4 regions of the Nocardioides lacus genome follow, and region 1 is predicted to be linked to each of the others. Evidence: predicted binding sites of a transcription regulator. Region 1 holds the regulator's gene; each other region holds the start of a gene.
What was found. The regulator LexA, encoded in region 1, represses DNA repair genes until DNA is damaged. The targets are predictions, from matches to a motif close to TCGAACANNTGTTCGA.

Region 1 (7,178 bases):
GCCGAGCCTGCTGCACGACAAGCGCGTCGTGATCGCCACCGCGACCCTGGCGCTGCAGCACCAGCTCGTCGAGCGCGACCTGCCGCGGCTCGTCGGCGCCTTGAAGGGCCGGCGCCTCGATACGTCGTACGCGGTGTTGAAGGGTCGTTCCAACTACGCCTGCCTGCACCGCATCCGGGAGGGTGTCCCGGACGACCAGGGCACGCTGTCGATGGACATCCCGATGGGTGACATGGCGACCAAGGTGCTCGAGCTGCGCACCTGGGCCGAGGAGCAGGCGCAGAGCCAGGGCACCGGGGAGCGCGACAACGCCCCACGGCACACCGACCGGGAGTGGCGCCAGGTCTCGGTCACCCATCGCGACTGCCTGGGCGCGGCCAAGTGCCCCTTCGGCGAGGAATGCTTCGCCGAGCGGGCCAAGGAGAAGGCGCAGAAGTCCCATCTCGTGGTCACCAACCACTCCCTGTTGGCGATCGACGCCATCGAGGGGGTGCCGATGATCCCCGAGTACGACGCCGTGGTCATCGACGAGGCGCACGAGCTGGTCGCCCGGGTCACCCAGGCGGCGACCGACGAGCTCACCGCCAACGACGTGGAGCGCGCCGCCCGGCGCTCGCAGCGCCACGTGGACGGCACCGAGGCCGACGACCTGGCGGACGCCGGCGAGGCGCTCCGGGTCGCCATGGGCGACGCCGCCGCCGGGCGCTTCACCGCGCTGCCGGCGGACCTGGCCGACGCGTTGGTGCTGGTCCGCGACGCGGCGCGCGCCTGCCTCTCGGCCTACCCCAAGCAGAGCGGCGATACGGCGTCCGAGGCCGGGCCCGATCCGGGCCTGCAGCAGGCCAGGGGAAGCGTCCAGGAGCTGTTCCAGATCGCCGAGCGGATGGCCGAGCACAAGGAGTCCGACGTGCTCTGGCTCGCCGAGGGGGGCGAGCGGATTCCCGCGCGGCTGTGTGTCGCGCCGCTGCAGGTGTGGGCCCAGATGCGCGAGCGACTGCTGAGCGACAAGACGGTGGTCTTCGCGAGCGCCACGCTCAAGCTCGGCGGCGACTTCGGGGTCGTCGCCGGGTCGCTGGGCCTGCGCAAGGACGATGCCGAGCTGCCGTGGCGCGGCCTCGACGTGGGCAGCCCCTTCGACTACGGCAGGCAGGGCATCTTGTACGTCGCCCGCCACCTGCCGACACCGGGGCGCGACGGGATGGTGCCAGCGGTGCTCGACGAGATCGTCGAGTTGATCGACGCCGCCGAGGGTCGCACGCTCGGGCTGTTCTCCAGCCGCCGTGCGGCCGAGGCCGCCGCGGAGGCGGTGCGCAAGCGGCTGCCGCACCTGACCACGCTCGCGCAGGGCGATGCCCAGCTGCCGGAGCTGGCAGCGCAGTTCGTCGGCGATCCGCACACGGTGCTCTTCGGGACGTTGAGCCTGTGGCAGGGCCTGGACGTCCCCGGAGACACCTGCCAGCTGGTGCTGATCGACCGGATCCCGTTCCCGCGCCCGGACGACCCGCTGATGAGCGCGCGCCAGCAGGCTGCCGACAAGGCCGGCGGCAACGGCTTCATGCAGGTAGCCGCCACGCATGCGGCGCTGCTGCTGGCGCAGGGTGCCGGTCGGCTGATCCGCACGACCAGCGATCGCGGTGTCGTCGCCGTCCTGGACCCACGACTGGCGACCGCCCGCTACGGCGGATTCCTCAAGGCCAGCCTGCCGCCGATGTGGCCGACCGTGGACCCGGCGATCGCGCGGCAGGCGCTGCGCCGGCTCGCCGAGTCCGCCGGCTAGCGGATCGGTCCGCCTGCACCACGCTCGACGCAGGACCCCGGAACGAGGTGACCCCGCGCGGCCCGAGGGTCGCGCGGGGTCAGGGACGGGAACAGGCTCAGCGGCGGGCCAGTGCGCTGAACTTCTCCACCTGGTGCATGTCCTTGGGCTGGCCCTCGCAGGAGAAGAGGCCGCCGACCCAGCAGGTCATCCGGGTGCTGGCGTTGGTCATCGTCAGCTCGACGCGCTTGACCTTCTTGGTGCTGAACGGCACCGTGACGGCGCCCTTGCCGGTCTTGGACAGCTTGATCGTCTTCACCTTCGTGGCGCCGTTGCGCAGGAAGACGGTCACCACGGCACCGGGACCGAGCTTCTTGTTCGCCATGTCGAGGCTGAGCCGCAGCCTGGTGTGCTTGCTCTTCAGCCTCTTGCCCTTCGGGACGAAGCGCTCGGTAGCGGCCGCGAGGTGGTTGATCCTCGCGGTGCCGCTGGCGCGCTTGCCGGTGCTGCGCACCTGGTAGGACTTCGTCGCCTTGGCGAGCGGGTAGTGGTTCGCGGCGCCCTCGCTGTAGGTGTGGGCCGGGTTGCGGTTGGCGGCGGCGAACTGGGCGAACGCCTTCTCGATCGGCAGCCCGGCGGCCTTCAGCGCACCCTTGATCGCCTGCAGCGAGTAGGCGTCCGGCGCACCCGGCGTGGCGGCTGCGCGCTCCCACATCGAGCGGATGATCGTCGGCAGGCCGCCCTGTGCCTGCGGTCGGTGCTCGGTGACCCAGCGGAAGAAGATCCAGCCGCCGTACACGCCGAAGGTGGTGTTCTTGTCCAGCGACAGCGCCGGCTTGCCGAGCGGCCCGTAGGGAAGGTACTGGGTGTTGTCGTTGATGGCGGTGTAGACCTCGTCCTCGACCCACACGGCCGTCGACTCCATGAACCAGGAGTCTTCGGTGGCGTCGTAGGCGAACTGCACGGCGTGGAAGAACTCGTGCGCGGCCGTCACGTCGAGGTTGCTGATCGGCGTGCCGCGACCACCGAACTCCGAGGGTGCGAAGTCGTTGTCGAGCACGCAGAACGCCGGCGTGTCGTGGGCGGTGGACCCGGCCCGCGGCTCGGGAGCGCAGTAGCCGTAGTAGCCCTGGCGGCCGACGTCGGCCAGGTAGATGTCGGTCCGGCTGTCGCCGCCCATCGCGCCGTCCGACTCCGGCATCCGGTAGCCGGCGGCCTTATAGGTGGCGTAGATGTGCTCCAGCGTGGAGAGCACGACCGCCGGCGTGATCGCCCCCGCCGGCGCGTCGACGCCGGTGGTCGCGTAGTGCACGCACAACGGCAGTGTCTGGGAGCAGACCGTCTGCTCGCCCGCCAGCTTCGGCCGACTGAGCGCGGACTCCGCCTGCTGGCGGGCGGCGCCCCGCAGGGCGTCGTGCGTCAGCGCGAGGCGTCGCATGTACATGGTGGCGTCGCCGGGCGTGTCGCCGTCGGCGTCGCCCGAGGTGGAGACCCGGGGTAGCAGCGGCACCACCGAGTGGGCAGCGGTCTGGGCCCCGGCCGGGGTCGTGGAGGCGATGACCAGACCCGAGGCCATCAGGGCCAGGAGCGCGGTGAGGAGTGCGAAGGAGCGGGGGAAGGCGCGGTTCACTCAGGCAGTCTAGGGGCCAATTCCCAAACCGCCACGACGCCGCCGATGACGACCATCCAGCCGACCAGCACGTCGAGCACCCAGTGGTTGGCCGTGCCGACGACCACAGCCGCCGTGGTCAGCGCGCCCGCCCAGCCCAGCACCTTCACGATGCGCCAGCGCGCGTAGCGATGGAGCACCAGCGCGCACCACAGCGACCAACCGGCATGCAGCGAGGGGAACGCCGCCAGCTCGTTGGTGATGTGCCCCATGCCCTTGGGGGCCGAGGCGTCGGCGCCCCACCAGCCCTGGTCGGCGTGGAGGGCCAGCACGTCGGTGAAGCCGTCCATGAAGCGTGGGGGAGCGGTCGGCAGCATCAGATAGAGGCAGAGCGCGAAGATCGTGGCGACCATCAGGGCGCGGCGGGCCGGGAGGTAGGCGTCGCGGCCCTTGAAGTAGACCCAGATCAGCACGCCGGCGGTGACGATGTAGTGCGCTGTGGCGTACCAGAAGCAGGCCAACAGGCCGATCGTGTCGTGCCGGACGAAGAACTGGTTGATCGGGTGTTCCCAGTCCAGCCGGACGGCTCGCTCGATCCTGAGCAGCTCCTTGGCCCGGTGCACCGCCGCGTCGCGGTTGTCGCTGGCGAGCAGGCGCGAGGAGGTGTAGCCGATGTAGAGCGCTGTGACCAGGATGAGCTCGCGCAGGCCGGTGCCGACGGGCGCGAGCCGACGCCAGACGGTACGCCGCGTTCCCGGCGTACCGATGATCGCATCGCTCTCGGCGAGCACGTCCTCCCGCACCGCTGGCTCCCTCGTGACAGTGGGACCGGGCCTACCCGATCCCACTGATCCTATGCCCGGCCTCTCACAGACTTCTCAGAACCGCCGTGACCTTGCCCAGGATGCTCGCCTCGGTGCCGTCGATCGGCTCGAGCGAGGAGTTGTGCGGGATCAGCCAGACCTTGCCGTCCTTGCGGCGGAACTCCTTGACGGTCGCCTCGCCGTCGAGCAGCGCGGCGACGAACTCGCCGTTGGTCGCCGTCTGGGCCTGCTGGATGACGATGTAGTCGCCGTCGCAGATCGCGGCCTCGATCATCGAGTCTCCCTTCACGCGCAGCAGGAACAGCTGACCGTCGCCGACCAGCTCCTTGGGCAGCGGGAAGACCGCCTCGGTCTGCTCCTCGGCGAGGATGGGCGCGCCGGCGGCGATCGTGCCGACGAGCGGGATGTAGCGGGCCTCGGGCATCGCGTCGCCGATGTCGGTCTCGTCGAAGGACGACTCGTCGGCGCTGCTGATCGCCTTGCGGGCGGCCAACACCTCGGGCAGGAACACCTCGAGCGCGCGCGGGCGGTGCGGATCGCGCTTGATGAAGCCCTTCTGCTCCAGCACCTTCAGCTGGTGGGCCACCGAGCTGGTCGAGGTGAGGCCGACGGCGGACCCGATCTCGCGCATGCTCGGCGGGTATCCGCGCTTCTCGATGCAGTCGCGCAGGTGCGCCAGGATGCGCTGCTGCCGCGGTGTGAGGCCGGTGGCGTCCGGCGGGCCGTCGGGCAGCTCGGCGAGATTGGTCTCGGTCGGCTCCGGCTTCGAGGTCATGGTGCGACGGTAGTGCGGACGTCGTGCGGGTTCAAACATCTGTTCGAACTCGGCGTGTCGAGATCGCGCGGCGTGCGCCGGGTCGAGAGTCGTGGTTCGGCCGTGTGCGCTCGAATGCGTGTTCGACACGCCGTGCTACGCGGTTCCTTGAGTCGTTCGAACACCTGATCTACTCTCGCTCATGTGTTCGATCGAACGTCTGATCGAAACGGCGCCACCAAAACTGTCGGTGGCCGTCGGTAGACATCGGATCGAACGCGCAAGGTCCCGACTTCCCCAGGAGACTGACATGACCACCATGACCCTCGACCAGCTGCTCGACACGCCGCGCCGGCGCTCCACCGTGCGGCTCACCCGGCGCGGACGTGTCGTGGTCTTCGTGGCGGGCCTGATCGTGCTGCTCGGCCTGGGGCTGCTCATCTCCAACGGTGCCGGGGCGGCCCTTCACTCCGGTGCGCCCGAGACGACTCACTCCGTGGTGGTGGCCCCCGGTGACACGCTGTGGGATCTCGCCTCGCAGGCCGCCCACGGCGGTGACGTGCGCGCGATGATCGATCACATCGAGCAGATCAATGGCCTCTCTGGTGTGAGCCTGTCGGCCGGTCAGACGCTGCGGATTCCGAACTGACCGGACCGGCGCTCAGGGCTCGTAGGACGCGGGCCAGCAGCAGAAGTGCTGCGAAGAGGCAGGCGGCGGCCCCGACGGCCGCCAGGGCCAACAGGGCCCATGCGCGACGCTCGCCACCGCGGGCGTCGGAGCCGAAGTCGATGGCAGAGAAGACCAGGTAGCCCCAGGCGACCACGGCGACGGTCGTGCCCAACGAGAGCGCGAACACGTCCCGACGGAACCTGCGCGGCGGCCGCGCACCCTTTCGAGCGCCTTTTCGCTTGCCCCCGCTCTGTTCCGCCACAGAGCCATTCTCCCTTGTCCGGGCGCCCTCCGGGGGCCGTTCGGCGCGACACGCCGAGACGCCGCGCCGTCACTTGCAAGGCTGGTGGCCGCGGCGTAGGCTCACCACAACATCTAGTACTTACACCGGTGTAGTTATCCACATCTAGTTCACACCCGGGGCCGGTTGGTTGCACATCTTGCAGCCGGTTCTCCACAGCGAAAGCGTCTTCGTCCACAGAGGGCGCGCCTCAGCGATCATCCAGCGACCCTCGAAGGAGGACCTCAGATGCACTGCCCGTACTGCCGGCACAGCGACACCAAGGTCCTCGATTCCCGGGTGGCCGAGGACGGCGGCTCGATCCGGCGGCGTCGCCAGTGCCAGGGCTGCGAGAAGCGGTTCAGCACGGTCGAGCTCATGCAGCTGACGGTGCTCAAGCGCTCCGGCGCGACCGAGCCCTTCACGCGGGACAAGGCGGTGGCCGGCGTGCGCAAGGCGTGCAAGGGCCGTCCGGTGAGCGAGGACCAGCTGGCCTGCCTCGGCCAGGAGGTCGAGGACGCCCTGCGCACGAGCGGGTACGCCGAGGTTCCCGCCCACGAGGTGGGGATGGCGATCCTGGCACCGTTGCGTCAGCTCGACGAGGTCGCCTACCTGCGGTTCGCCAGCGTCTACCGCCAGTTCGAGTCGGCCGACGACTTCGAGGACGAGATAGCGGTCCTCCGCACCGAGCGCAGGCTGCGCCCGGCCGCCGAGGACATGCAGCCGGTCGCCACCGGCTGATCCAGACCGCCCGGGCAGGCCGTGGGGAAGCGTGCCTGCCCGGGCTTCCAAGCACCACAGCACCACGACGCATCGCAACGCATCGCAACCGACGCACGACACGACAATCACGCGACAAGGGGACAAGGCAATGACCGAGACGGTGAGCGGCGCGGGTCACAAGGCTCGCTCCGGTGCGGGGCTGCACCTCGAGCGGGTGTTCAGCACCGAGGGTGTTCACCCCTACGACCAGATCACCTGGGAGCGACGCGACGTCGTCCAGACCAACTGGAAGACCGGAGAGACGGTCTTCGAGCAGCGCGGCGTGGAGTTCCCGGACTCCTGGTCGGTCAACGCCTCCACCATCGTCACCACCAAGTACTTCCGCGGTGCCGTGGGCACGCCGCAGCGTGAGACCAGCCTCAAGCAGCTGATCGACCGCGTGGTGAAGACCTACACCAAGGCCGGGATCGAGCACGGCTACTTCGCGACCGACAAGGACGCGCAGGTCTTCGAGGAGGAGCTGACCTGGCTGCTCGCCAACCAGTACTTCGCCTTCAACTCC
Region 2 (7,178 bases), 1.2 Mb from region 1:
GCTGACCCAGACCTGCACCTACAGGCTCAGCGCGACCGGCGAGCACCTGCGTGCCACGATCGCGCTGACCCAAGCGACGATCTCCTCCTCCGCCGCCACCACTGCCGGTGTCGCAGCGAGCGCGACGTACACGGTCAACGGGGCCGCCGCGACGAGCGTCACCGAGCTCGACGACAACGCCAGTCTGGTGGCCACCATCGTGCTGACCGTCCCGGACCCCGTCTCCACGCTCCAGGGCACGTCGTTGACCGTCGGCGGCGCGACCGTCAGTCTTCAGCAGGTGCACGCGTGAGACTGTCGCGAGCCGGAGCGAGGTGGATCGGTCAGGTCGTCGCCTGGACGGTCATCCTGTTCGCGGCGGCGGTCCTCGCCGTCGCCGTGGTGATCCCGCGGCTGGGCGGGGCGACGCCGTACACGATCCTCACCGGTTCCATGACACCGGGGATGCCGCCGGGCACGCTGGTGGTCGCCAGGCCGGTCGACCCGGCCACGCTCGCCGTCGGCGACGTGATCACCTACCAGCTCACCTCCGGTGATCCGACGGTGGTGACCCACCGGATCGTGGCGCTGAGCGTCGCCAAGGACGGCTCCAGGCTGTTCCGGACCCAGGGGGACGCCAACGACGTCCCCGACGAGAAGTGGGTCATGCCCGTGCAGGTCCGCGGTCGGCGGTGGTACTGGGTCCCCGTCGTGGGCCGCCTCAACGTGCTCCTGGACGCTCGCGAGCATCAGTGGCTCCTCGACGCGGCCGTCGCGGCCCTGGGTGGCTATGCCCTGGTGATGTTCGCCGGCGCCGGCCGCGACCGCCTGCGACGCCGGTCCGCTGTCGAGCGCAGGGTGGGCGGGCGCCGCACTCCGGTGCGAGGGAGCGGCGGATGAGAACGCTCGGTCGCGGCCCTGCCACCCCGGTGCTGGCGCTGTGCTCCGTCCTGATGGGTGCCGCGGCACCTGCTGCCGCCGATCCGGACCGGCTCGGCCTCAGCTGGGATGGGAGGACCTGGTCCGCCGCGCTGACCGGCAGCCTCTTCGGCACCAGCCCGATCGAGCGCTGGGTGCCAGGGGACAGCGACACCCAGCACTTCTATGTCCGTGACCAGGGCGGGGACGCGGCACGGCTCGCCGTCGACTACACCATGCCGCCCTCCGCGCTCCTCTCGGCAGACGACCTCACCGTGACCGCGACAGTGGATGCGGGTGCACCCGTGACGCTCGCCCCCGGCACGGGATGGATAGCCCTCGGCGGCACGTCCCTGGGCGAGGGTGCCACCAGCGACGTGGCTGTGACGGCCGTCTTCAACCCGGCGTCGACGAATGCGAGCATGCATGACTCGGCCTCCGTCGACTTCCGGGTGACGCTCAGTCAGATCGCGGGCCCCTCCGCCCAGACGGTCGGCGGAGGCGGCTCGCCGTCGCACGGCGATGCCGGCACCGGTGGTTCCGGCAACGCCGCGAAGAGCAGCGGGCCGGGCGGACTGCTGCCGAGCACCGGGGCACCCGAGATCGCCTGGGCCGTCGGCCTGGGCCTGTTCTGCCTCGGTGGGGGCGTGGGGATCGCCGCGTTGTCTCGGCGACGGGAGGAGGACTCCGATGCCGAGACGACCTAGCAAGCGCAGGCGCATCCTTGCCGTGGTGGCCGTCGCCGTCGTGCTCGGAGCGCGGCCCGCGTGGGCCTACTGGACCGCACAGCAGACCATGCCGTCACAGACGATCGACCTGGGCACGATCGACATCTCCGCGAGTCGCTCGGCCACGGTCGGACTCGACACCACGGCCCTGTACCCGGGAGCGTCGGTCGCTCAGGTCTATCAGGTCACCAACGCCGGCACCCTGCCGCTGTCGTACTACGCCGAGGGCTGGGCCTCCGGAGCGCTCGGAGCCGCGCTGGTCATCAAGGTGACCGATGCGGGGGCGGTGACCGGATCGGGTGCCAGCGCGACCTGTGGTGGCACGCAGCTGGTCCCCTCCGCCTCGACCATGCCGACCGTCTCGCCCGGATCACCGATCGCCTATGCCAGCGCTTCTGCCGGCCGCTCCGTCACGGTGTGGCCCGCGGGCGGCCCGACGCCCGCCTCGACGACTATCTGCGTGCAGGCATCCTTGCCCACCTCGGCCGCGAGCGCGCTGCAGGGCCAGACGTCGAGCGTGAACATCCGGTTCGTGGGGGAGCAGGTGGGGCAGCCGTGAGGGCCGGCAGGCGCCTGGCGGCCATGGTCTCGCTGGCGGTGGCGCTGATCTGCGGCCTCGTGGCGCCGCGGGCCTTCGCGTGGTGGACCGACACAGCGACGGTGACGACGACCGCTACCGCTCTGACGGTGCCCAAGGTGCCCGCCACCACGTGCGCCGTCGCCGGGAACGCCGTCACCGGATTCACCGCGACGATCGGCTGGACGGTGCAGACGGCCCCGGTCACGATGAGCTACACGGCCAAGGTACGGGGCAGCGCCGCCGCCGTCACGGTCACGACCAGTGGCTCATCGGCGTCCGTGCAGGTGACATCGAGCTTCCTGTCCTCGCTCGGCGCCTCGACGACCTACGTCGACATCACGACCGTCCTGCCGGGCGCCCCCAGCTGGACCTCGCCGACGCCGCACACCCGGGCCCTGACCGTCGGCGTCCTCGGAACCAGCCTGGCCTGCGGAGCCGACACCTGAGCGCTGACACTAGGCTTGCGTCCCGTGCCTGCGATCGGAGTCCTCGCCCTGCAAGGCGACGTGCGCGAGCACGTCGCGACCCTCACCGGCCTCGGCGTGGAGGCGTTCGGCGTACGCCGCAGCAGCGAGCTCGACCGGTGCGACGGCCTGGTCATCCCGGGCGGTGAGTCGACGACGATCGCGAAGCTGGCGCGCATCTTCGAGCTGCTCGAGCCGCTGCGCGAGCGGATCGGGGCCGGCATGCCGACCTTCGGCACCTGCGCCGGGATGATCCTGCTCGCGGACCGGATCGTCGACGGCACTGCCGGTCAGGAGACGATCGGCGGCCTCGACATCACGGTGCGGCGCAACGCGTTCGGCCGCCAGGTCGACTCGTTCGAGGAGGACCTCGACGTACGAGGCCTTCCCGAGCCGGTCCACGCCTTCTTCATCCGCGCTCCGTGGGTCGAGCAGGTGGGCGACAGCGTCGAGGTCCTCGCCAGCGCGGCCGGCCATCCCGTCGCTGTCCGGCAGGAGCATCTCCTCGCGACCAGCTTCCACCCGGAGGTCGGCGGCGACGCCCGGGTCCACGGTGTGTTCGTGGACATGGTGGCCGGTCGGTAGGATCGGGCGACCCCCCAGCACCGAACATCCTGAAGTGACAACGCTGAAGTAGGAACTATGTCTGGCCACTCAAAATGGGCAACGACGAAGCACAAGAAGGCTGCGATCGATGCGAAGCGCGGCAAGCTCTTCGCCAAGCTCATCAAGAACATCGAGATCGCGGCGAAGGCCGGTGGCCCCGACCTGGCCGGCAACCCGACCCTCTATGACGCGGTCCAGAAGGCCAAGAAGCAGTCGGTCCCCAACGACAACATCGACCGTGCGGTCAAGCGCGGTGGCGGTCTCGACGGTGGCGGCGTCGACTACACCACCATCATGTACGAGGTCTATGGCCCCAGCGGCGTCGCGCTGCTGGTGGAGTGCCTGACCGACAACAAGAACCGGGCCGCGATGGAGGTCCGCACCGCCGTGACCCGCAACGGCGGCACCATGGCCGACCCCGGGTCGGTCAGCCGGCTGTTCAACCGCAAGGGCGTCGTCGTCCTCGCCAAGGACCAGGAGGGCAGGCAGGTCGACGAGGACAGCGTCCTCGAGGCCACGCTCGACGCCGGCGCCGAGGACGTCAACGACCTCGGTGAGGCCTGGCAGGTCGTCTCCGAGGCCACCGACCTGGTAGCGGTCCGATGGGCCGTGCAGGAGGCGGGGCTCGACTACGACTCCGCCGACGTCGAGTTCGTGGCCAGCCTGGAGATCCCTGTCGCCGACGCCGCCACCGCCGGCAAGGTGATGAAGCTCGTGGACGCGATCGACGACCTCGATGACGTGCAGAACGTCTTCTCCAACGCCGACATCCCCGACGAGGTGCTCGAGCAGCTCGACGAGGAGTGAGCGCCTCGCCTCATCGCCGTCCGAGCGCCCCGACGGCCCCGCGTGTCCTACGCGGGGCCGTCGGTGTCTCCGGCTAGGCTGCGAACAGACGTTCGAAGGGATGGTGGGCTGATGCGCGTGCTGGGGATCGACCCGGGGCTGACCCGCTGCGGCATGGGCGTGGTCGACGGCGACGTCGGCAAGCAGCTGTCCCTGGTCGACGTCAACGTCATCCGCACCACCTCCACGCTCCCGGTCTGGGAGCGCCTGGTCTCGATCGAGAAGGGCATCGACGCCTGGATCGAGGAGCACCGTCCCGACGCGGTCGCCATCGAGCGGATCTTCGCGCGTTCGGACGTCTCGACGATCATGGGGACGGCACAGGCCAGCGGGCTGGCGATGGTGTGCGCGGCCCGGCGCGGGATCCCGGTGGCGCTGCACACGCCTTCCGAGGTGAAGGCGGCGGTCTCGGGCAGCGGGCGCGCCGACAAGGCGCAGGTGGGCGCGATGGTGACCCGCATCCTGCGACTCGCCGCGATGCCGAAGCCCGCGGACGCCGCCGACGCGCTCGCCCTGGCCATCACCCACATCTGGCGCGGTGGCGCGCAGAGCCGGATCGAGCAGGCGGTCGCGCGGGCCGATGCCGCCGACGGGAGCGGGTCCGGCGTCGCCGAGCGCAACCGGGCTCGCATCGAGGCCGCTCTCGCGCAGTCGCGCTCGACGCGCGCCCCCCGGTCAATCCGTACGACGATGGGAACGAAGTGATCGCATTCGTGCGCGGCACCGTGGCCGCGGTGACCCTGGCCAGCGCCGTCCTCGAGGTGGGCGGTGTGGGCCTGGAGCTGATGTGCACGCCGGCCACCCTGGCCGGCCTGCGCACCGGCGCGGAGGCCACGCTGCCGACCAGCATGGTGGTCCGGGAGGACAGCCTCACCCTCTTCGGGTTCGCCGACGAGGACGAGAAGCAGATGTTCGAGCTGCTCCAGACCGCGTCGGGCGTCGGGCCGAAGCTGGCCCAGGCCATGCTCGCCGTACTCTCGCCGGACGGTCTGCGGTCGGCCATCGCCGGCGACGACGTGAAGACGCTGACCCGCGTGCCGGGGATCGGCCAGAAGGGCGCCCAGCGGATCATCCTGGAGCTCAAGGACCGCATCGGTGCGCCGACGCGCGCCGCGTCGGCCACAGCTGTCGCGGCGCGGGTCGCGCCGTGGCGCGACCAGGTCACGCAGGGCCTGATGGGCCTGGGCTACCCCGTCAAGGATGCGGAGAAGGCGGTCGAGGCGGTGGCAGACCAGGCCGACGGCACCCCTGACGTCGGCGCGCTGCTGCGGGCCGCGCTTCGCACGCTGTCGAAGGCCTGAGCATGCCGTTCCACGAGGACGAGCTCGAGGCCGCCGAGGGAGCACACCTGCAGCGGCTGACAGCGGCAGAGGCGGAGGGGGACGAGCGCGCGATCGAGGCGGCGCTGCGCCCCCGCAACCTCGACGAGGTCGTCGGCCAGGGCCGGGTGCGGGCACAGCTCGGGCTGGTCCTGGAGGCGGCCAAGCAGCGTGGGCGTGCACCTGACCACGTGCTGCTCAGCGGGCCTCCCGGGCTGGGCAAGACCACGCTGGCGATGATCATCGCCGCCGAGATGGGCTCGCCGTTGCGGCTGACGAGCGGGCCGGCGATCACCCACGCCGGTGACCTGGCCGCGATCCTCAGCGGCCTCAACGAGGGCGACGTGCTCTTCGTCGACGAGGTGCACCGGATGTCGCGCCCGGCCGAGGAGATGCTCTACCTGGCGATGGAGGACTTCCGGGTGGACGTCGTCATCGGCAAGGGCCCCGGCGCTACGGCCATCCCGCTCGAGCTGCCACCGTTCACCCTCGTCGGCGCCACCACCCGCGCCGGACTGCTGCCCGGTCCGCTGCGGGACCGGTTCGGCTTCACCGGGCACCTGGAGTTCTACGAGCCCGACGAGCTCGACCTCATCGTGCGACGGTCCGCGGGCCTGCTGGGCGTCGAGGTCAACGCGGAAGGCTCGGCGGAGATCGCCTCCCGATCCCGGGGGACGCCCCGCATCGCCAACCGGCTCCTGCGGCGCGTCCGCGACTACGCCCAGGTCCGGGCCGACGGCATCGTCACGCTCGATATCGCGCGCAAGGCGCTCGACCTCTACGAGGTCGACCCGTTGGGTCTGGACCGCCTCGATCGCGGTGTGCTCGACGCCCTGTGTCGCCGGTTCGGTGGGGGACCGGTCGGCATCTCCACGCTCGCGGTCGCCGTCGGCGAGGAGCGCGAGACCGTCGAGGAGGTCGCCGAGCCGTTCCTGGTGCGCAACGGCTTCCTGGCCCGGACGCCGCGCGGGCGCATCGCCACGCCCGCCGCATGGGCGCATCTCGGGCTGTCCGCACCGCCGGGCAACGCGAACGGCTGGGAAACACTCCTCGACGAGTGAGTCGGATCCCGCAGGACTGCGGTCCTGTCGCGTTGGCACGGCTACACTTGCGCGTCGGCTGGCCGCAGGCCTGCCTGAATCCCCAATTCCTGGAGTCTGAGTATCCGTCGTGGCGCTTCTACCCATCTTCTTCATCGTCATCGTGGCCATGTGGTTCCTGATGATCCGGCCGCAGCAGAGGCGCCAGCGTGAAGCCCAGCAGATGCAGGCGATGCTCGTTCCCGACACCAAGGTCATGCTGACCTCGGGGATCTTCGGCGTCGTCCGGGAGATCACCGACGACTACGTCCTGGTCGAGGTCGCCGACGACATGGCGATCAAGGTCGTCCGTGCGGCGATCGGTCGGGTCCTGCCCGCGGAGTTCGGCGAGCCGACCGAGGAGACCGATCCGACTGCCGAGGCTGAGACGACCGCCGAGGTCGAGTCCAGCGCCGAGGTCGGTCCCGCCGAGCCGAAGGAGAACGAGTGATGGCACGCAAGACCAGTCGGCCCGGCCGCACCCTCGGGGTGTTCTTCCTGGTCCTGGCCATCGCCTACGGGCTCGTGGCGCTGGGCGGCAGTTGGAAGCCCGAGCTGGGCCTGGATCTCCAGGGCGGCACCCGGATCATGATGATCGCGAAGGGGCACCCCAGCTCCGATGCGATGAAGGAAGCCCGCAACATCATCGACCAGCGCGT
Region 3 (7,178 bases), 1.8 Mb from region 1:
CCGTCGACGCCGCGCAGTCCGCGTCCGGTACCCGTCGAGGCGACCTGTTGCCAGGCCGGCAGGAAGCGGGCCAGGGTGGTCGGCTCCACCGGCTCGATCTCGTGCCGCAGCCGCGCCAGGGAGCGGCGCCGCAGGGAGCGCAGCACGTCGGCGTCACACCACTCGGCGCCGGTCCCGCCGGGACGGAACTCGCCGTCGAGTACGCGGCCTCGACCGGCCAGTCGCTGCAGCGTGTGGCGCACGACGGCCACCCCCACGCCCAGCCGGTCGGCCACCTGCTCGGCGGTGAACGGGCCGTGCGTGCGGGCGAACCGGGAGACCAGGTCGCCCACCGGGTCCTCGACGGGCTCGGCGAACGTGGCGGGCGTTCCCGGCGGGACCGGTACGCCGAGGCCGTCGCGCAGCCTGCCCACGTCCTCGACGACCGCCCACCGTGCCTCGCCGGCCATGCGCACCTCGACGAGCCGGCGCTGGTCGCGCAGCGTCTCCAGCCAGTCGCCGATCGGTGCCTCGGGCGTGCAGCGCTCGCGTACCTCCGCGGTGCTCAGCGGGCCGATCAGCCGCACGAGGTCGGCCACGCCCTCGGCGTCGCGGGCGCGGCGCTCGGGCGCGGTGCGCTGCAGCTCCGTCTCCACCTCGGCGAGCACGTCCGGGTCGAGCAGCTCGCGCAGCTCGGCGCGGCCGAGCAGCTCGGCGAGCAGACCCTGGTCGAGCGAGAGCGCTGCAGCCCGGCGCTCGGCGATCGGCGAGTCGCCCTCGTACATGAACTGCGCGACGTAGCCGAACAGGAGGCTGCGTGCGTACGGCGAGGGCTGGCTGGTGGCCACGTCGACCACCTGGACCTCGCGCCGCTCGATCCGGCCGAGCAGGCCGACCAGGGCGGGCAGGTCGTAGACGTCGCGCAGGCATTCGCGCACCGCCTCCAAGACGATGGGGAAGCTGGGGTACTGGGCGGCCACCTCGAGCAGCGCGGCGGCCCGCTGGCGCTGCTGCCACAGCGGCGATCGCCGACCCGGGTCGCGCCGGGGGAGCAGCAGGGCGCGGGCGGCGCACTCGCGGAACCGGGAGGCGAACAGCGCGGAGCCACCCACCTCGGTGGTCACCAGGTCCTCGATCTCGTCGGCGCCGAACACGACCACGTCGCCGCCCGGCGGCTCCGCCTCGGTGTCGGGGATACGCACGACGATGCCGTCGTCGGAGGCGACGGCCTGCCCGTCGACGCCGTACCGCTCCCGCAGCCGGGCGTTGATCGCCAACGCCCAGGGGGCGTGCACGGGGGTGCCGTAGGGACTGTGCAGCACCAGCCGCCAGTCGCCCAGCTCGTCGCGGAACCGCTCCACCACGATGCTGGTGTCGCTGGGCAGGACGCGGGTCGCCTCCAGCTGCTCGTGGAGGTAGCCGACCAGGTTGCCCGCCGCCCACGCGTCCAGGCCGTTCGCCATCACCCGATCCGTGGCCTTGGCCGCCGGCAGGGCAGCCAGCTCGCGGGTGAAGCCGCCGATCGCGGCGCCGAGCTCGGCCGGTCTGCCGAGGGCGTCGCCCTTCCAGAACGGCAGCCGCCCCGGGATCCCGGGTGCGGGGGAGACCAGCACCCGGTCGTGGGTGATGTCCTCGATCCGCCAGCTGGTGGCGCCGAGCGCGAAGATGTCGCCGACGCGCGACTCATAGACCATCTCCTCGTCGAGCTCGCCGACCCGCTTGCCGGCCGCCGACTCACCGACCAGGTAGACGCCGAACAGGCCACGGTCCGGGATGGTGCCGCCGCTGGTGACGGCCAGGCGCTGGGCACCGGGTCGCCCGGTGAGGGTGCCGGCGACGCGGTCCCACACGATGCGCGGGCGCAGCTCGGCGAACTCGTCGGAGGGGTAGCGTCCGGCCAAGAGGTCCAAGGTGGCGTCGTAGGCGCTGCGGGGCAGCCCGGTGAAGGGTGCGGACCGGCGGACCAGGTCGTAGAGCTCGTCCACGTGCCAGGCGTCGAGAGCGGTGGCGGCGACGACCTGCTGGGCCAGCACGTCCAGAGGGTTGGCCGGTACGGCGAGGGCCTCGATCGCGCCCGATCGCATCCGCTCGACAGCGACGGCGGTCTGGGCCAGGTCGCCGCGGTGCTTGGGGAAGAGCACGCCGCGGGAGACCTCTCCGACCTGGTGGCCGGCCCGGCCCACCCGCTGCAGGGCGCTGGCGACGCTCGGGGGCGACTCGATCTGCACCACCAGGTCGACCGCACCCATGTCGATGCCCAGCTCGAGGCTGCTGGTCGCCACCACCGCGGGCAGCCGGCCGCGCTTGAGGTCGTCCTCGATCAGCGCCCGCTGCTCCTTCGACACCGAGCCGTGGTGCGCCTTCGCTATCACCGTCGGCTCGCCGAGGCGCTCGCTGGCGAGCTCGTTGAGGCGGCCGGTCAGCCGCTCGGCGAGCCGGCGGGAGTTGGCGAAGACGATGGTCGACCGGTGCTCGGCGATGAGGTCGGTGACGCGCTCCTCGACGTGGGGCCAGATCGAGGTGGCCCGCTGCGGGTCGGTGTCCGACCCCTCGTCGTACTCCTCCGGAGCGGTCATGTCCTCCACCGGCACCACGACGCGCAGGTCCCACTCCTTGGCCGAGGGCGGCGCGACGATCTCGACGGGCGCGGAGCCGCCGAGGAATCGGGCGACCTCCTCGAGCGGGCGGACGGTGGCGGAGAGCCCCACCCGCTGGGCCGGTGTGTCCAGCAGCGCGTCGAGCCGCTCCAGGCTGAGGGCGAGATGGGCGCCGCGCTTGGTGCCGGCGACGGCGTGTACCTCGTCGATGATCACCGTCTCGACGCTGCGCAGCACCTCCCGCGCCTGGCTGGTGAGCATCAGGAAGAGCGACTCGGGGGTCGTGATCAGGATGTCGGGCGGTGTGGTGCTCAGCCGGCGACGGTCCGCGGCGGGGGTGTCGCCGGAGCGGACGCCGACCCGCAGCTCGGGCACCTCGATGCCCAGGCGCGCAGCCGTATGGCCGATGCCTGCCAGCGGGGCGCGGAGGTTGCGCTCGACGTCGACGGCCAGTGCCTTGAGCGGCGAGATGTAGAGGACCCGACAGCGCTCGGTCTTCTCCGGCACCGGCCGGGTCAGGAGGCGGTCCAACGACCAGAGGAAGGCGCTGAGCGTCTTGCCGGAGCCGGTGGGCGCCACCACCAGGGCGTGACGGCCGGCGCCGATCGCCTGCCAGGCGCCGGCCTGGGCGGGTGTGGGGGCGGCGAAGGCGGCGGTGAACCACTCGCGGGTGGGCGCGCTGAACCCGCCCAGCGCATCGTGGACGAGCCGCTCCGACATGCGGTCCATCCAACCAGCCGACCGGAAACCTCGTGCGGCAGCCGCGACCAACCAGGCGGGGCCCGTGGGGCTTCCGGGAGGCCCGGCCGCGTCGTCCCCGGGCGGTCCTCCCGGCCGCCGGCGGGGCCGTGTCAGAGTGGAGGCATGACCGACGCCGCCGACACCGCGCCCGAGGGTCTCTCCGATGAGACGATCGAGCCCGACACCAAGGACTGGACCTGGGTGCTCAACGAGACCTGCCCGGAGTGCGGATACGAGGCGTGGTCGATGACGGTGGACCGGTTCGCCCCGATCGTGCGGGACAACGCGACCGTGTGGGAGCGGCTCCTGGCCGACGAGGGCGCGCGCCGCCGGCCGCGGCCCGACGCCTGGTCCCCGCTCGAGTACGGCGCCCACGTCCGCGACGTGCACCTGGTCTTCGCCGAGCGGATCCGGCTGATGCTGGCCGAGGACGAGCCCCGGTTCGCCAACTGGGACCAGGACGCCACGGCGCGGGAGAAGGCCTACCACCTCGCCGACCCGGCCGTGGTCGCCACCGAGCTGCTCGAGGCGGCCACGGCCGTCGCCGACCTCTACGAGACAGTCCCGCCGGACGCGTGGAGCCGCCGGGGGCTGCGCTCCAACGGCAGCGAGTTCTCCGTCGAGACGCTGGGGCGCTACCACCTGCACGACGTGGTGCACCACCGCTGGGACGTCGACGGCACCGGCTGGGGAGCCTGATGCGTCATACCGAGTTCTGGTCGCGGATGGAGGCGGCCCTCGGGCCGGGCTACGCGGGCGTCTGGGCCTCGCAGTACGTGCTCGCCGCGCTGGACGGTCACACGGCCCAGGAGGCGCTCGCCGCGGGCTATGCGCCCAAGGAGGTCTGGGCCGCCGTCTGGGAGGCGCTGCAGCTGCCGCCCTCGCAGCGTTGAGACGGCGGCCGGCCTCAACCCCAGGGCCGCGACGACCCGCGACGACGCGCGACACGCCGGTCCCGCTTGGGTTGCTCGAACAGATGTTCGGGCTAGATTGATCCACAGGTGACGCTGCGAGCAACCTTCTCCACAGGTCCGATGCGGAAACTGTCGGTGGCTCCGTCTAGCGTCCAGCCTTGATGACGAGGACACGAGCAAACGCGACGAAGACGGCGGGCCCCAAGGCCCCGCAGGGAAGGACCATCATGGCTGGTGGAGACCGCGACAAGGCCCTCGAGCTGGCGCTCGCAGGCATCGAGAAGCAATACGGCAAAGGCTCGGTCATGCGGCTGGGCGACGACTCCCGCGCACCGCTGGAGGTGATCCCGACCGGTGCGATCTCGCTCGACGTCGCGCTCGGCATCGGGGGGCTCCCGCGGGGTCGTGTGGTGGAGATCTACGGTCCGGAGTCCTCCGGTAAGACGACCGTCGCGTTGCACGCGGTCGCCAACGCCCAGCGCAACGGCGGCATCGTGGCGTTCATCGACGCCGAGCACGCCCTCGACCCCGAGTACGCCAAGGCGCTCGGCGTCGACACCGATGCGCTGCTGGTCAGCCAGCCCGACTCCGGTGAGCAGGCGCTGGAGATCGCCGACATGCTGATCCGTTCCGGCGCGCTCGACCTCATCGTCATCGACTCCGTGGCAGCTCTGGTGCCGCGCGCCGAGATCGAGGGCGAGATGGGCGACAGCCACGTCGGCCTGCAGGCGCGCCTGATGTCGCAGGCGCTGCGCAAGATGACCGGCGCGCTCAACCAGTCCAAGACCACCGCGATCTTCATCAACCAGCTGCGCGAGAAGATCGGCGTCATGTTCGGCTCGCCCGAGACCACCACCGGTGGCCGCGCGCTGAAGTTCTACGCCTCGGTCCGCCTGGACGTGCGCCGCATCGAGACGCTCAAGGACGGCACCGACATGGTCGGCAACCGCACGCGCGTCAAGGTCGTGAAGAACAAGGTCGCCCCGCCGTTCAAGCAGGCCGAGTTCGACATCATGTACGGCAAGGGCATCAGCCGCGAGGGCGGCCTGATCGACGTCGGTGTCGACGCCGGTCTGATCCGCAAGGCCGGTGCCTGGTTCACCTACGAGGGCGACCAGCTCGGCCAGGGCAAGGAGAACGCACGCACCTTCCTCAAGGACAATCCCGACCTCGCCAACGAGCTCGAGAAGAAGATCCTGGAGAAGCTGGGCGTGGGCGCCACGGTCGACGAGGCCCCGCTGGCCGAGCCGGTCGGTGTCGACGACTTCTGAGCCCCGGCCCTCGATGAGCGAGGCGTGGCCGTCCGATCCGCCGGAGTGGCTCGGAGACGTCTCGGCCGGGGTGGAGGCGTGGACGCGCCGCTCCGCCCCGGCCGGATCGGCCCGACCGGGGCGAGCGGCCGGTGAGGAGGCCGAGCCGGTCGACGAGGTCGCCCGTGGCCCCGAGGCGGATCCGGAGTCGGTCGCACGCAAGATCCTGCTCGACCAGCTGACCGGTCAGGCGCGCAGTCGCCAGGAGCTCGCGGACAAGCTCGCCAAGAAGCTCGTGCCCGACGAGATCGCCGCCACGCTGCTCGATCGGTTCGAGGAGGTCGGGCTGATCGACGACGCCGCCTTCGCCCGACTGTGGATCGACAGCCGCCAGGGCAGCAAGGGCCTTGCCCGGCGAGCCCTCGCGCAGGAGCTGCGGCGCAAGGGCATCGCCGACGACGTCGCCCGCGAGGCACTCGACGAGGTCGATCCTGCCGACGAGGAGGCGGCCGCGCGCTCGCTCGTGCGGCGCAAGCTCCGCACGATGAGCCGCCTGGACGAGACCACCAAGGTCCGTCGGCTGCTCGGGATGCTGGCCCGCAAGGGCTACTCGTCGAGCCTGGCGATGAGCGTGATCCGCAGCGAGATCGCAGACGTGCCAGAATCCGACGCGTGAGTGCACGCGAGCGCGAAGTCCTGAGCTACGAGTTGTTCGGCACGGCTGTGCGAGAGCTCGCCCAGCAGGTGGTCGACTCCGGTTACGAGCCGGACATGGTGCTGTCCATCGCCCGCGGCGGTCTCGGCCTCGGCATGGGCCTGGGCTACGCCCTGGACATCAAGAACCTGTCGGCCGTCAACGTCGAGTTCTACACCGGCGTCGGCGAGACCCTCGACGTGCCGATGATGCTGCCGCCCACGCCGGCGGCGATCGACCTGACCGGCCTGAAGGTCCTCATCGCCGACGACGTCGCCGACTCGGGCAAGACGCTCGAGGTCGTGCGCGCGTTCTGCGCCGGCCACGTCGCCGAGGCGCGCACCGCGGTGATCTACGAGAAGCCGTGGACGATCATCCACCCCGAGTACGTGTGGCGGCGTACCGACCGGTGGATCGACTTCCCCTGGTCGGCGCTGCCGCCGCTGGTGGATCGGCACGGCGGGATCGGGCACTGATGAGCCTCCTCGAGGATCTGCGGGTGCCACGCGGTCGCGTCGAGCTGTCGTCCTACTCCACCCGCGCGACGCCCGGCGTCCACGGCGGCAAGAAGCGCGGCCATCGCGCGCTGTTCGACCTCGGCGCCGAGCTGATGGAGCTGCAGACGAAGCTCTACGCCCAGCGTGAAGCCGTCGGCGCGCGGCGCCTTCTGCTCGTGCTCCAGGGCATGGACACCTCCGGCAAGGGTGGCGTCCTCAAGCACACGGTCGGCCTGGTCGACCCGGTCGGCGTCCGGATCACCTCCTTCAAGGCGCCGACCGAGGAGGAGCGCGCCCACGACTTCCTGTGGCGGATCGAGAAGGCGGTCCCCGGGCCCGGCTATCTCGGGGTGTTCGACCGGTCGCACTACGAGGATGTCCTGATCGGCCGGGTGCGCTCGCTCGCCCCGATGACGGAGATCGAGCGCCGCTACGACGCGATCAACGGCTTCGAGCGCCGACTCGTCGAGGAGGGGACCACGATCGTGAAGTGCTTCCTCCACATC
Region 4 (7,178 bases), 1.2 Mb from region 1:
GCCCGCGATCACCATGACGTGGGCGCGGCGCAGGTCGCTGAGGAACGCCAGGCAGCCGACGACGGCCAGGGTGCAGACGTAGGTGAAGATCCTGTAGAAGAAGGCGAGCGGATGGGCGGCGACGTCGGTGCCGAGGAGGTCGTGCAACAGCACGGCCGGGCTGTGGCCGCCGAAGAGGTCGCGGTCGAAGCGCAGCATCCAGTCGTCGTGCGGCGTCTGGAAGGCGACCCAGTTCTTCAGGTTGCGGTAGAAGAGGTAGACCAGGTGGTAGGCCAGCAGGGCGGAGGCCACCAGTGCCAGCCGGGTCGGCGCGAGCCGGCGGCGTACGACGTCGCGCGCCGCTGTGCGGGTGCGTCCGGCGCGCCACCACCGGATGACGAGGTCGACCACCGCCAGGATCGCGAAGAACCAGACGGCGCCGAGCAGCTTCTTGGCGAACATCTTGCCGTGCGGATCGCGCATCGGGACGTCGACGTGGTGGGACCAGAAGAGGGCGACGAGGCCGAAGGCGACGACCACGCCCCACATCGTCCACACCGCCGGTGCGAGCCGGGGCAGCGAGGCCTGCGAGGAGGGGGTCGTCGCCGACGGCAGACTCTCGACTGGTGCGGCACCCACGGTCGGCAATGGTACGGGGATGAACCCGTCAGCCCGAGTCGACGGCGAGTTTGACCAAACCCCCGCGGCCTCCGTTGCGTGCGCCCTAGAGTGCGACCGCGGAGGTGCCATGTTCATCAGTGAGGTCGACCAGGGTCTCGAGCGACTCCTGCGGGAGGGGCTGCCCTTCCCGGAGCACGTGGGCGACATCAGCTTCGAGACGCCCAACGACTCGTGGGCCGCGACCCTCTCGCGCTTGACCGTCAACCTCTTCCTGTACCAGGTCGAGCGCAGCAGCCAGCCCGGCCGTGCTCCGGTGGTCCGCAGCAGCGAGGGCGGCCCCGCCTACCAGCGACGCCCGCAGCCGATGATCGACCTCGGATACCTGGTCAGCGCCTGGGCCGGCAGCCCTCGCGACGAGCACCAGCTGCTGAGCAGCGTGGTCAGCCTCCTGGCGGGTACGCCGACGCTGCCCGAGCGCGTGGCACCCGAGGGGCTGAACTCCACCGTGAGTCTCTCCCTCGGAGGGCAGCTCGGCCCGCGCGACATCTGGCAGGGCCTCGGGGGCAAGCTGCGGCCCTGCCTGCTCATCACCGCGACCGTGGCCACCGACACCTGGGACTGGGAGCTGCAGGCGCCCGCGGTCGAGCAGATCTCGGTGCTCAGCAACCCCTCGCCGATCCCGCCGCCGCGCGGCTGATCGGCGGTGTCTCACCGGCGCAGGACGTCTCGGGTTCGGTGATGGAAGCGGTAGCGGCCGTCGGGTAGTCGGGTGGTTTGGTAGGTGGGGTCGTGGGCGCGTCTGTGGTGGTGGCCGCAGAGGAGGGAGCCGTGATTCAGGTCGGTGTGGCCGCCGGTTGACCAGGGTTGGTCGTGGTGGGCGTCGCACCAGGCGGTGGGGACGGTGCAGCCTTCGGTGCGGCAGTGCTTGTCCCGTAGCGCAAGTGCCTTGCGCTGGGATGGGGTGAAGAGTCGTCGGGTGCGGCCCAGATCGAGGGGTTCGGAGTTGCCGCCGAGGACGGCGGGGATGATCCCCGCGGTGCACGCGAGGCGTCGGGTTTCCCCGGTGCTGATGGGGGTGCCGTCGTCGAGCCATGCGACACCGAGACCGGCCCGCAGCTGGTCCAGCGTCATGGTGACGATGACGGTGGTGGCATCACCCCCGTGGGCGGGGAGGCGGGTGGGGTCGGTGTTCTCCAGGAGTTGGGCGAAGGCGTGGGCGAGGAGCCGGCTGCGGGGCTGGACCCTGCCGTCGGATTCCAGGGCGGCGATGCGGGGTTGGGTGTAGGCCTGCAGGTAGGTCCGCAACCGGTGACCGACCGTTTCGGGGACGATGCCGTGGATGCGGGTCGTCCCGTCGCCTTGGTCGGTGATCGAGAGGCACGCTTTCGCGTTCGCGGTCTCCTCGAGCCGACGGATGGCTGCGGCCTCGGCGGCTTCGGCGACCTCGGGTGCGACGACCTCCAACAGGTGGCTGGCGAGGCGGCGCAGGTCCTTGGGCCGGTGCTCACTCGCGAGGTCGCACAGCGTGACCTCCGCCCGCGCCAACACCTCGGCGGGTAGGTCGTCGGGCAGGTCGTCGAGCCCACGGAGGATCACGCGGGCGTGCTCGAGACTGAACGCACCGCGCGCGAGCCCGGCCCGGACCACCGGCCGACCCTCCAACTCCCGGGCCAACCGAAGGGTGGCGTACGCGGCGGGACTCTCGACCCGGTGCTGGGCAACCAGCCAGGCTGCGACATCGCGGGCACTGACCTCCTCGGCCACGTCCTGTGCGGAGGCGATCACGCGGAGTCGTAGCTCGGCCACACGTGCGGTGATCTGCTCCAGTCGTGCGAGCACGTCTGCCTTGTCCGCCGTCGCGAGGAAGACCGGGTCCGCGTCCGTGGCGTCATCGAGGGCAGCAGCGATCGTGGCGAGTGCCGCCTGGATCTGATGCATGGAGACCACCACCGAGAGAGATCAGTTCGAACGCATGTTCGAAGCCTAGGTGGTCGGATGTGTGTGGTCAACCTTCTTTCAACAACCAGACCAGGGCGGAGATCTCGTCGTACTGGATCACAGCCATGGTGGCCCGACGCAACCGTAGGGAAGGCTCCCGACCCGGCCAAGACACCGGGCCACGCTGGTACTGGCCCACGCTTCTCGTTTTTCTTTGCGCCGACCCCGAACACCAAGTCACGCCGGAGGCCCGACTCAACCCGGACGCAGGCCCGACTCAACCCGGACGCAGGCCCGACTCAACCCGGACGCAGGCCCGACTCAACCCGGACGCAGGCCCGACTGAACGCGTCAGGGGGTGGTGGTGTCGCTCGGGTCAGAGGCGTTCGAGGTTCCTGCGGACGGGTCGGTGGAGGGGGCGGAGGAGGGATCCGCGGAGGCGCTGGGCGAGGTCGAGGGCGGGGGAGCGGTCTTGGTCAGCGTCAGGTCGACCGAGGCGGTGGTCGACGGGTCGCTGTCGTCGTCGAAGGTGACGGTCGTGCTGTCGTCGTCGTAGCCGCTGCGCGATGCCGCGATCGTCCAGGTGCCCGGCGGCAGGCTGAAGGAGGCCGTGCCGTCGCTGTCGAGCGAGACATCGGTGTCCAGCGTCAGGCCGGCGCCGTCGGTGATCGTGATGGTGGTGTGCGTCGTGCCATTGGTGACCGAGAGGTCGACCGGCTTGCGCGCCTGGGTCAGCGTGAGGCTGAGGCTGCTGCCGGTGACGGCCTTCGAGACCGCGGGCCACCAGCCGCTGTCGACGTCGTCGCCCGCGGCGCTGACCGACCAGGACCCGCTCGGCACCCACACCGTGGTGGAGCCGCTGCCGAGGGTGAGGTCGAAGGTCGTCTTCGACGTACCGCTCTGGGTCAGGGTGACCAGGGCCGTCGACGGGTGCGAGGTGCCGGTCCAGTAGCTGCCCAGCCTCGCACTCACGGCCGTGCCGGTCTCGGTCAGGTTGTAGGTCGCGGAGGCGGGCGTGTTCGTCGCCGCCCCCGAGACCGAGACGGTGCCGGTCGTGCACCCCAGCGTGCTGTCGCCGCCGGTGGTGGTCGGGGTGGCGATCGTGCCGAAGTGGTACGACGGCAACGTCCAGCTCGCCGTCCAGCAGCCGAACGGCACCTGGTCGAACGAGGCGGTCCCTCCGGTCGCGGAGGTGGGTGTGAGGGTCTGGCCGGCGTTGCGGCCCGCGCCGGTGAGGGTGACGCTGGTCCCGGTGAGGCTGTCGCTCGCGCCGGCGCTCGGCTTCAGGGTCAGCGAGACCGCCTGGGTGATCACGGGCAGGGTGATCGGGATCGTGTAGGCGACGTTGCGGTAGTCCACCGAGTAGGTCGAGGACGCGCTGGCGGTGGTGAAGCCGTACGCCGACGCCCAGACGGTGTAGGTCCCGTTGGGGACGTTCCGGAGGGCGTAGGCGCCGTTGCCGTCCGCGGTCGCGCTCAGCGGCTTCTTGTCGGTCCCGTTGCCGGGCGTGCAGACAGCGGTGGCATCGCTCGGGCAGAGCACGACGGCGGCGTTGGCGATCTTGGCGCCGTTGCGGTCCACCACGGTGCCGCCCAGCGAGCTCGCGCCGAGGGTGACGGGGATCTTGAAGGCCTGGCTGGCGGACGCCGCGTTGGTGTTGAGCACCACCGACGGCAGCGTGCCGAACCCGTGCAGGATGGACTCGCCGGTCACGTCGTAGGTGTAGGTCCCCGGCAGCACGTTCGTGAAGGTGTAGGTGCCGCCCGCCGAGACCGTCGGGGTCGGCAGCGCGTCGCCTGCGCTGTTGGTCAGCACCAGCGTCGCGTCGGCGATGTTGTCGCCCACCTGGTCGGGCAGGGTGACGGTGACGGTGACGGGGATCTGGGTGAGCGTGAGATCGGCGTCGGTCTCGGTGTCGCCGCTGACGGTGACGTAGGCGACGCCGCCGTTGCCGGTCCAGCCGGGCACCGCGACGCTGACCTTGTACAGGCCGGTGGCCAGCTCGGCGGTGGCCGAGCCCGTGATCGTGTACGCCCCGGCGGAGCTCACGGTGCCGGTCAGGTCCGCGTCGGTGCTCTGGCAGGCGACCTTCTGGTCGCTGCCGGTGCCGGTGCAGTGCACGGCATGCACCGTCGCACCGGTCAGCGAGATCTTGTCACCTGTCGGGGTGGTGTCGGCGGTGGTGAAGCCCATGGCGGTGCCGGCGATGGTCGGCGCCGCGGTGAGCGTCGCCTTGCAGGACGACGCCGCCCCGGCGGGCAGGAGCAGCGTGGCGGGCACTGCCGCGTCGCTCGAGCACGTCAGGGGCAGGCCGGAGGCCGTGCCGGCGGTGCCGAAGTGGTACCCGGCGGCCTTGATGGTCACCGTGTAGCGGCCTCCGTCGGGGTCGGGGGAGAGCCCGGAGAAGCTCGCGGTGGTGCTGGCGGGAGTCACCGTGCTGGAGGTCCCGGCGACGCTGTCCCTGAGCGTGTACGTCGCCCCCGCGATCGCTGTGCCGTCGGCCTGCACCGCGCCGATGGTCAGGGCGGCGTTCTGCTTGAGCTGCAGCGGGGTGGCCCAGCTGCAGTTCGTCGCGGAGTCGGTGCCGTCGTCGACGACGCACTTCAGCGTGCCGGTGGCTGTCTGGTACCCGGGAGCCGTCGCGGTGATCGTGTAGGTGCCGGGCCGGATGAGGCCGGGGGTCGAGACGCCGCCGGAGTTCAGCGTGGTGTCGGTCCAGGCCAGCACGCCGGTGCCCGCGGTGCCGCCGGCGCTGGCCGAGACGCTGATGCCGCTCGTGCTGGCACCGGTGGCACTGACCTGGAAGGACACCGAGTTCCACGGGTTGGCCGAGGTCGGCAGCACCGTCATGGTGGCGGCGAACCGGACCGGGTTCGGTACCAGCGTGAAGGTGTTGCTGGAGCCTCCGGTGAGCAGGGCCTGGTTGGACAGCGTCTGGCTCTGGTAGCCGGGCGCGGTGATGGTGATGTTGGCCGAGGTGGAGACGAACGACTTGTCGACGAGCGCTCCCGAGGCCCAGGTCGTCCCCCCGCACGGCGAGGTCGGCACTGTCGCCCCGGACTGGATGCCGAAGCAGCCGTCGCCGCCCGTCACCGGCTCGGCTACACCGCGCACCGCCGTGGTGCCGTTGTAGCTGACCGGTGCGCTGATCGAGACCTTCGCGTTCTTGACCGGCTGCGAGGAGCCGTCGTACGCCGCGCTCACCTTCCCGACCACCGAGCCGACCGGGTTGGTCAGCGGCAGGGTCAGCGAGGTGTCGTGGTTGAGCGAGACGGAGGTCGGCAGCGAGTTCGTGTACTGATGATCGACCGCGTCGGTCGCCTCGACCTCGTAGGAGCCGGCGGCGAGCTTGGTCCGGTGGGCCTGACCGGTGTCGTCGACGATCGCCGTCACCGCGTCGGCGCTGTCGGGGCTGCCGTCGGCGTTGAGCGGGGTGATGGTGATCTGGGTACCGCTGCTGGCCGCGACCAGGTCGCCGTTCGTGCCCGGCTTGAGCACCGTCACGTCGAGGTGGCCGAGCCGGTCGAGGTGCGGGTCGTAGACCTGCGTCGTCCCGGCGTCCATCGAGAAGGTCGCCGAGGTGGTCAGGAACTCCGGGTCCTTCGGGACGACGTACACGGTGTAGACGCCGTGCTTGGGCAGCTGCAGGCTGTAGGAGCCGGTGCCGTCGACGTACGCGCAGACGGTGCCGAGCGCCGCCGAGCCGCTGTAGCCCACGGGCGTGGCCTTGCAGGTGTTGCCGATCGCTGCCGCACACGTCTGGGTGAGGGAGGACCCGTCGGGTACGGCGAAGACGCACGTCTCGCCCTTCGGGTTCGTCGTCGCGCTGGTGCCGACGGTGCCCTGCACGGTCGGGGCGCGCAGCAGCTGGGCGACCGGCGCGGTCACCGTCGTGCCCATCGGCACCTGGACGGTGACGGAGGTGAACTCATAGCCCGGCGCACTGATCCGGACGGTGTAGAGGCCCGGCCGCAGGCCCAGCGTGGTGCCGTCGGCGGCCTTGCCGGGCAGCCGGTACTGCTCGTCGGCGCCGAACGGCACGGTGTAGGTGGAGGTGCCGCTGCCCTGGTCGGCCGCCGCATCCTCGGTGACGGTGGCCGTCAGGCACAGGGCCGGGTCGGTCGAGGTGGTGACGGTGCTGGTGTCGCCGCTGCTCGAGGTCGTCGTCGAGGTGCTCGTGGTCGCGGTGCCGGGCGCTGCCGCCGCGGGGCACGTGCCGATCGACTTGCCGGTCGCGGCGTCGACGGCCGAGCCGAGGATGACACCGGTCGTCGGCAGGACGCCGCCGGCCTGCTTGGTCAGCGACGGCGAGACCGAGGTGACGCCGCCGGCGGTGACGCCCACCGTCAGCGTGCTGCCCTGGTAGGCGAACAGCTGGGTGGTCAGGGTGTAGGTGCCCGGCGTGACGCCGGTGATCTGGAACGACCCGGCCTGGTCGGTCGTCGTGCCGCTGGTGCTGGTCGTCTTGTAGGTGTGGTCGGCGTTGGAGAGGACCAGGCCGGCGCTGGTCAGCGCGCCGCCGGCGCTGTCGGTGACGATGCCCTGCACGATGCCGCTCGCCGAGGGCAGCGTGGCGTCGAGCGTGGCCGAGCCCTGACCGCCCTTCAGATGCAGCCGGCTGGTCTGGGTCTGCAGGTCCG

Region 2: ruvC (crossover junction endodeoxyribonuclease RuvC) is a predicted target of LexA. The motif match lies at 4,163-4,178, and genes of this name have one in related genera.
Region 3: recA (recombinase RecA) is a predicted target of LexA. The motif match lies at 4,286-4,301, and genes of this name have one in related genera.
Region 4: P5P86_RS19420 (HNH endonuclease signature motif containing protein) is a predicted target of LexA. The motif match lies at 2,565-2,580, and genes of this name have one in related genera.

What each region holds. Positions count from the first base shown of each region.
Region 1 covers NZ_CP123620.1:1,033,876-1,041,053, forward strand. Annotated here, with positions in the region: gene P5P86_RS04800 (ATP-dependent DNA helicase) at 1-1,777, shown strand, start outside; gene P5P86_RS04805 (MXAN_6640 family putative metalloprotease) at 1,875-3,386, opposite strand; gene P5P86_RS04810 (phosphatase PAP2 family protein) at 3,383-4,168, opposite strand; gene lexA (transcriptional repressor LexA) at 4,233-4,964, opposite strand; gene P5P86_RS04820 (LysM peptidoglycan-binding domain-containing protein) at 5,254-5,592, shown strand; gene nrdR (transcriptional regulator NrdR) at 6,143-6,634, shown strand; gene P5P86_RS04830 (vitamin B12-dependent ribonucleotide reductase) at 6,765-7,178, shown strand, end outside.
Region 2 covers NZ_CP123620.1:2,227,395-2,234,572, forward strand. Annotated here, with positions in the region: gene P5P86_RS10540 (alternate-type signal peptide domain-containing protein) at 1-292, shown strand, start outside; gene P5P86_RS10545 (signal peptidase I) at 289-879, shown strand; gene P5P86_RS10550 (hypothetical protein) at 876-1,604, shown strand; gene P5P86_RS10555 (hypothetical protein) at 1,588-2,184, shown strand; gene P5P86_RS10560 (hypothetical protein) at 2,181-2,651, shown strand; gene pdxT (pyridoxal 5'-phosphate synthase glutaminase subunit PdxT) at 2,676-3,254, shown strand; gene P5P86_RS10570 (YebC/PmpR family DNA-binding transcriptional regulator) at 3,312-4,082, shown strand; gene ruvC (crossover junction endodeoxyribonuclease RuvC) at 4,194-4,826, shown strand; gene ruvA (Holliday junction branch migration protein RuvA) at 4,823-5,422, shown strand; gene ruvB (Holliday junction branch migration DNA helicase RuvB) at 5,425-6,501, shown strand; gene yajC (preprotein translocase subunit YajC) at 6,611-6,970, shown strand; gene secD (protein translocase subunit SecD) at 6,970-7,178, shown strand, end outside.
Region 3 covers NZ_CP123620.1:2,798,346-2,805,523, reverse strand. Annotated here, with positions in the region: gene P5P86_RS13295 (Lhr family helicase) at 1-3,296, opposite strand, end outside; gene P5P86_RS13290 (DinB family protein) at 3,441-4,016, shown strand; gene P5P86_RS13285 (DUF3046 domain-containing protein) at 4,016-4,210, shown strand; gene recA (recombinase RecA) at 4,459-5,502, shown strand; gene P5P86_RS13275 (regulatory protein RecX) at 5,516-6,157, shown strand; gene P5P86_RS13270 (phosphoribosyltransferase) at 6,154-6,651, shown strand; gene P5P86_RS13265 (PPK2 family polyphosphate kinase) at 6,651-7,178, shown strand, end outside.
Region 4 covers NZ_CP123620.1:4,140,319-4,147,496, reverse strand. Annotated here, with positions in the region: gene P5P86_RS19430 (phosphatase PAP2 family protein) at 1-618, opposite strand, end outside; gene P5P86_RS19425 (Pvc16 family protein) at 728-1,297, shown strand; gene P5P86_RS19420 (HNH endonuclease signature motif containing protein) at 1,309-2,538, opposite strand; gene P5P86_RS19415 (beta strand repeat-containing protein) at 2,890-7,178, opposite strand, start outside.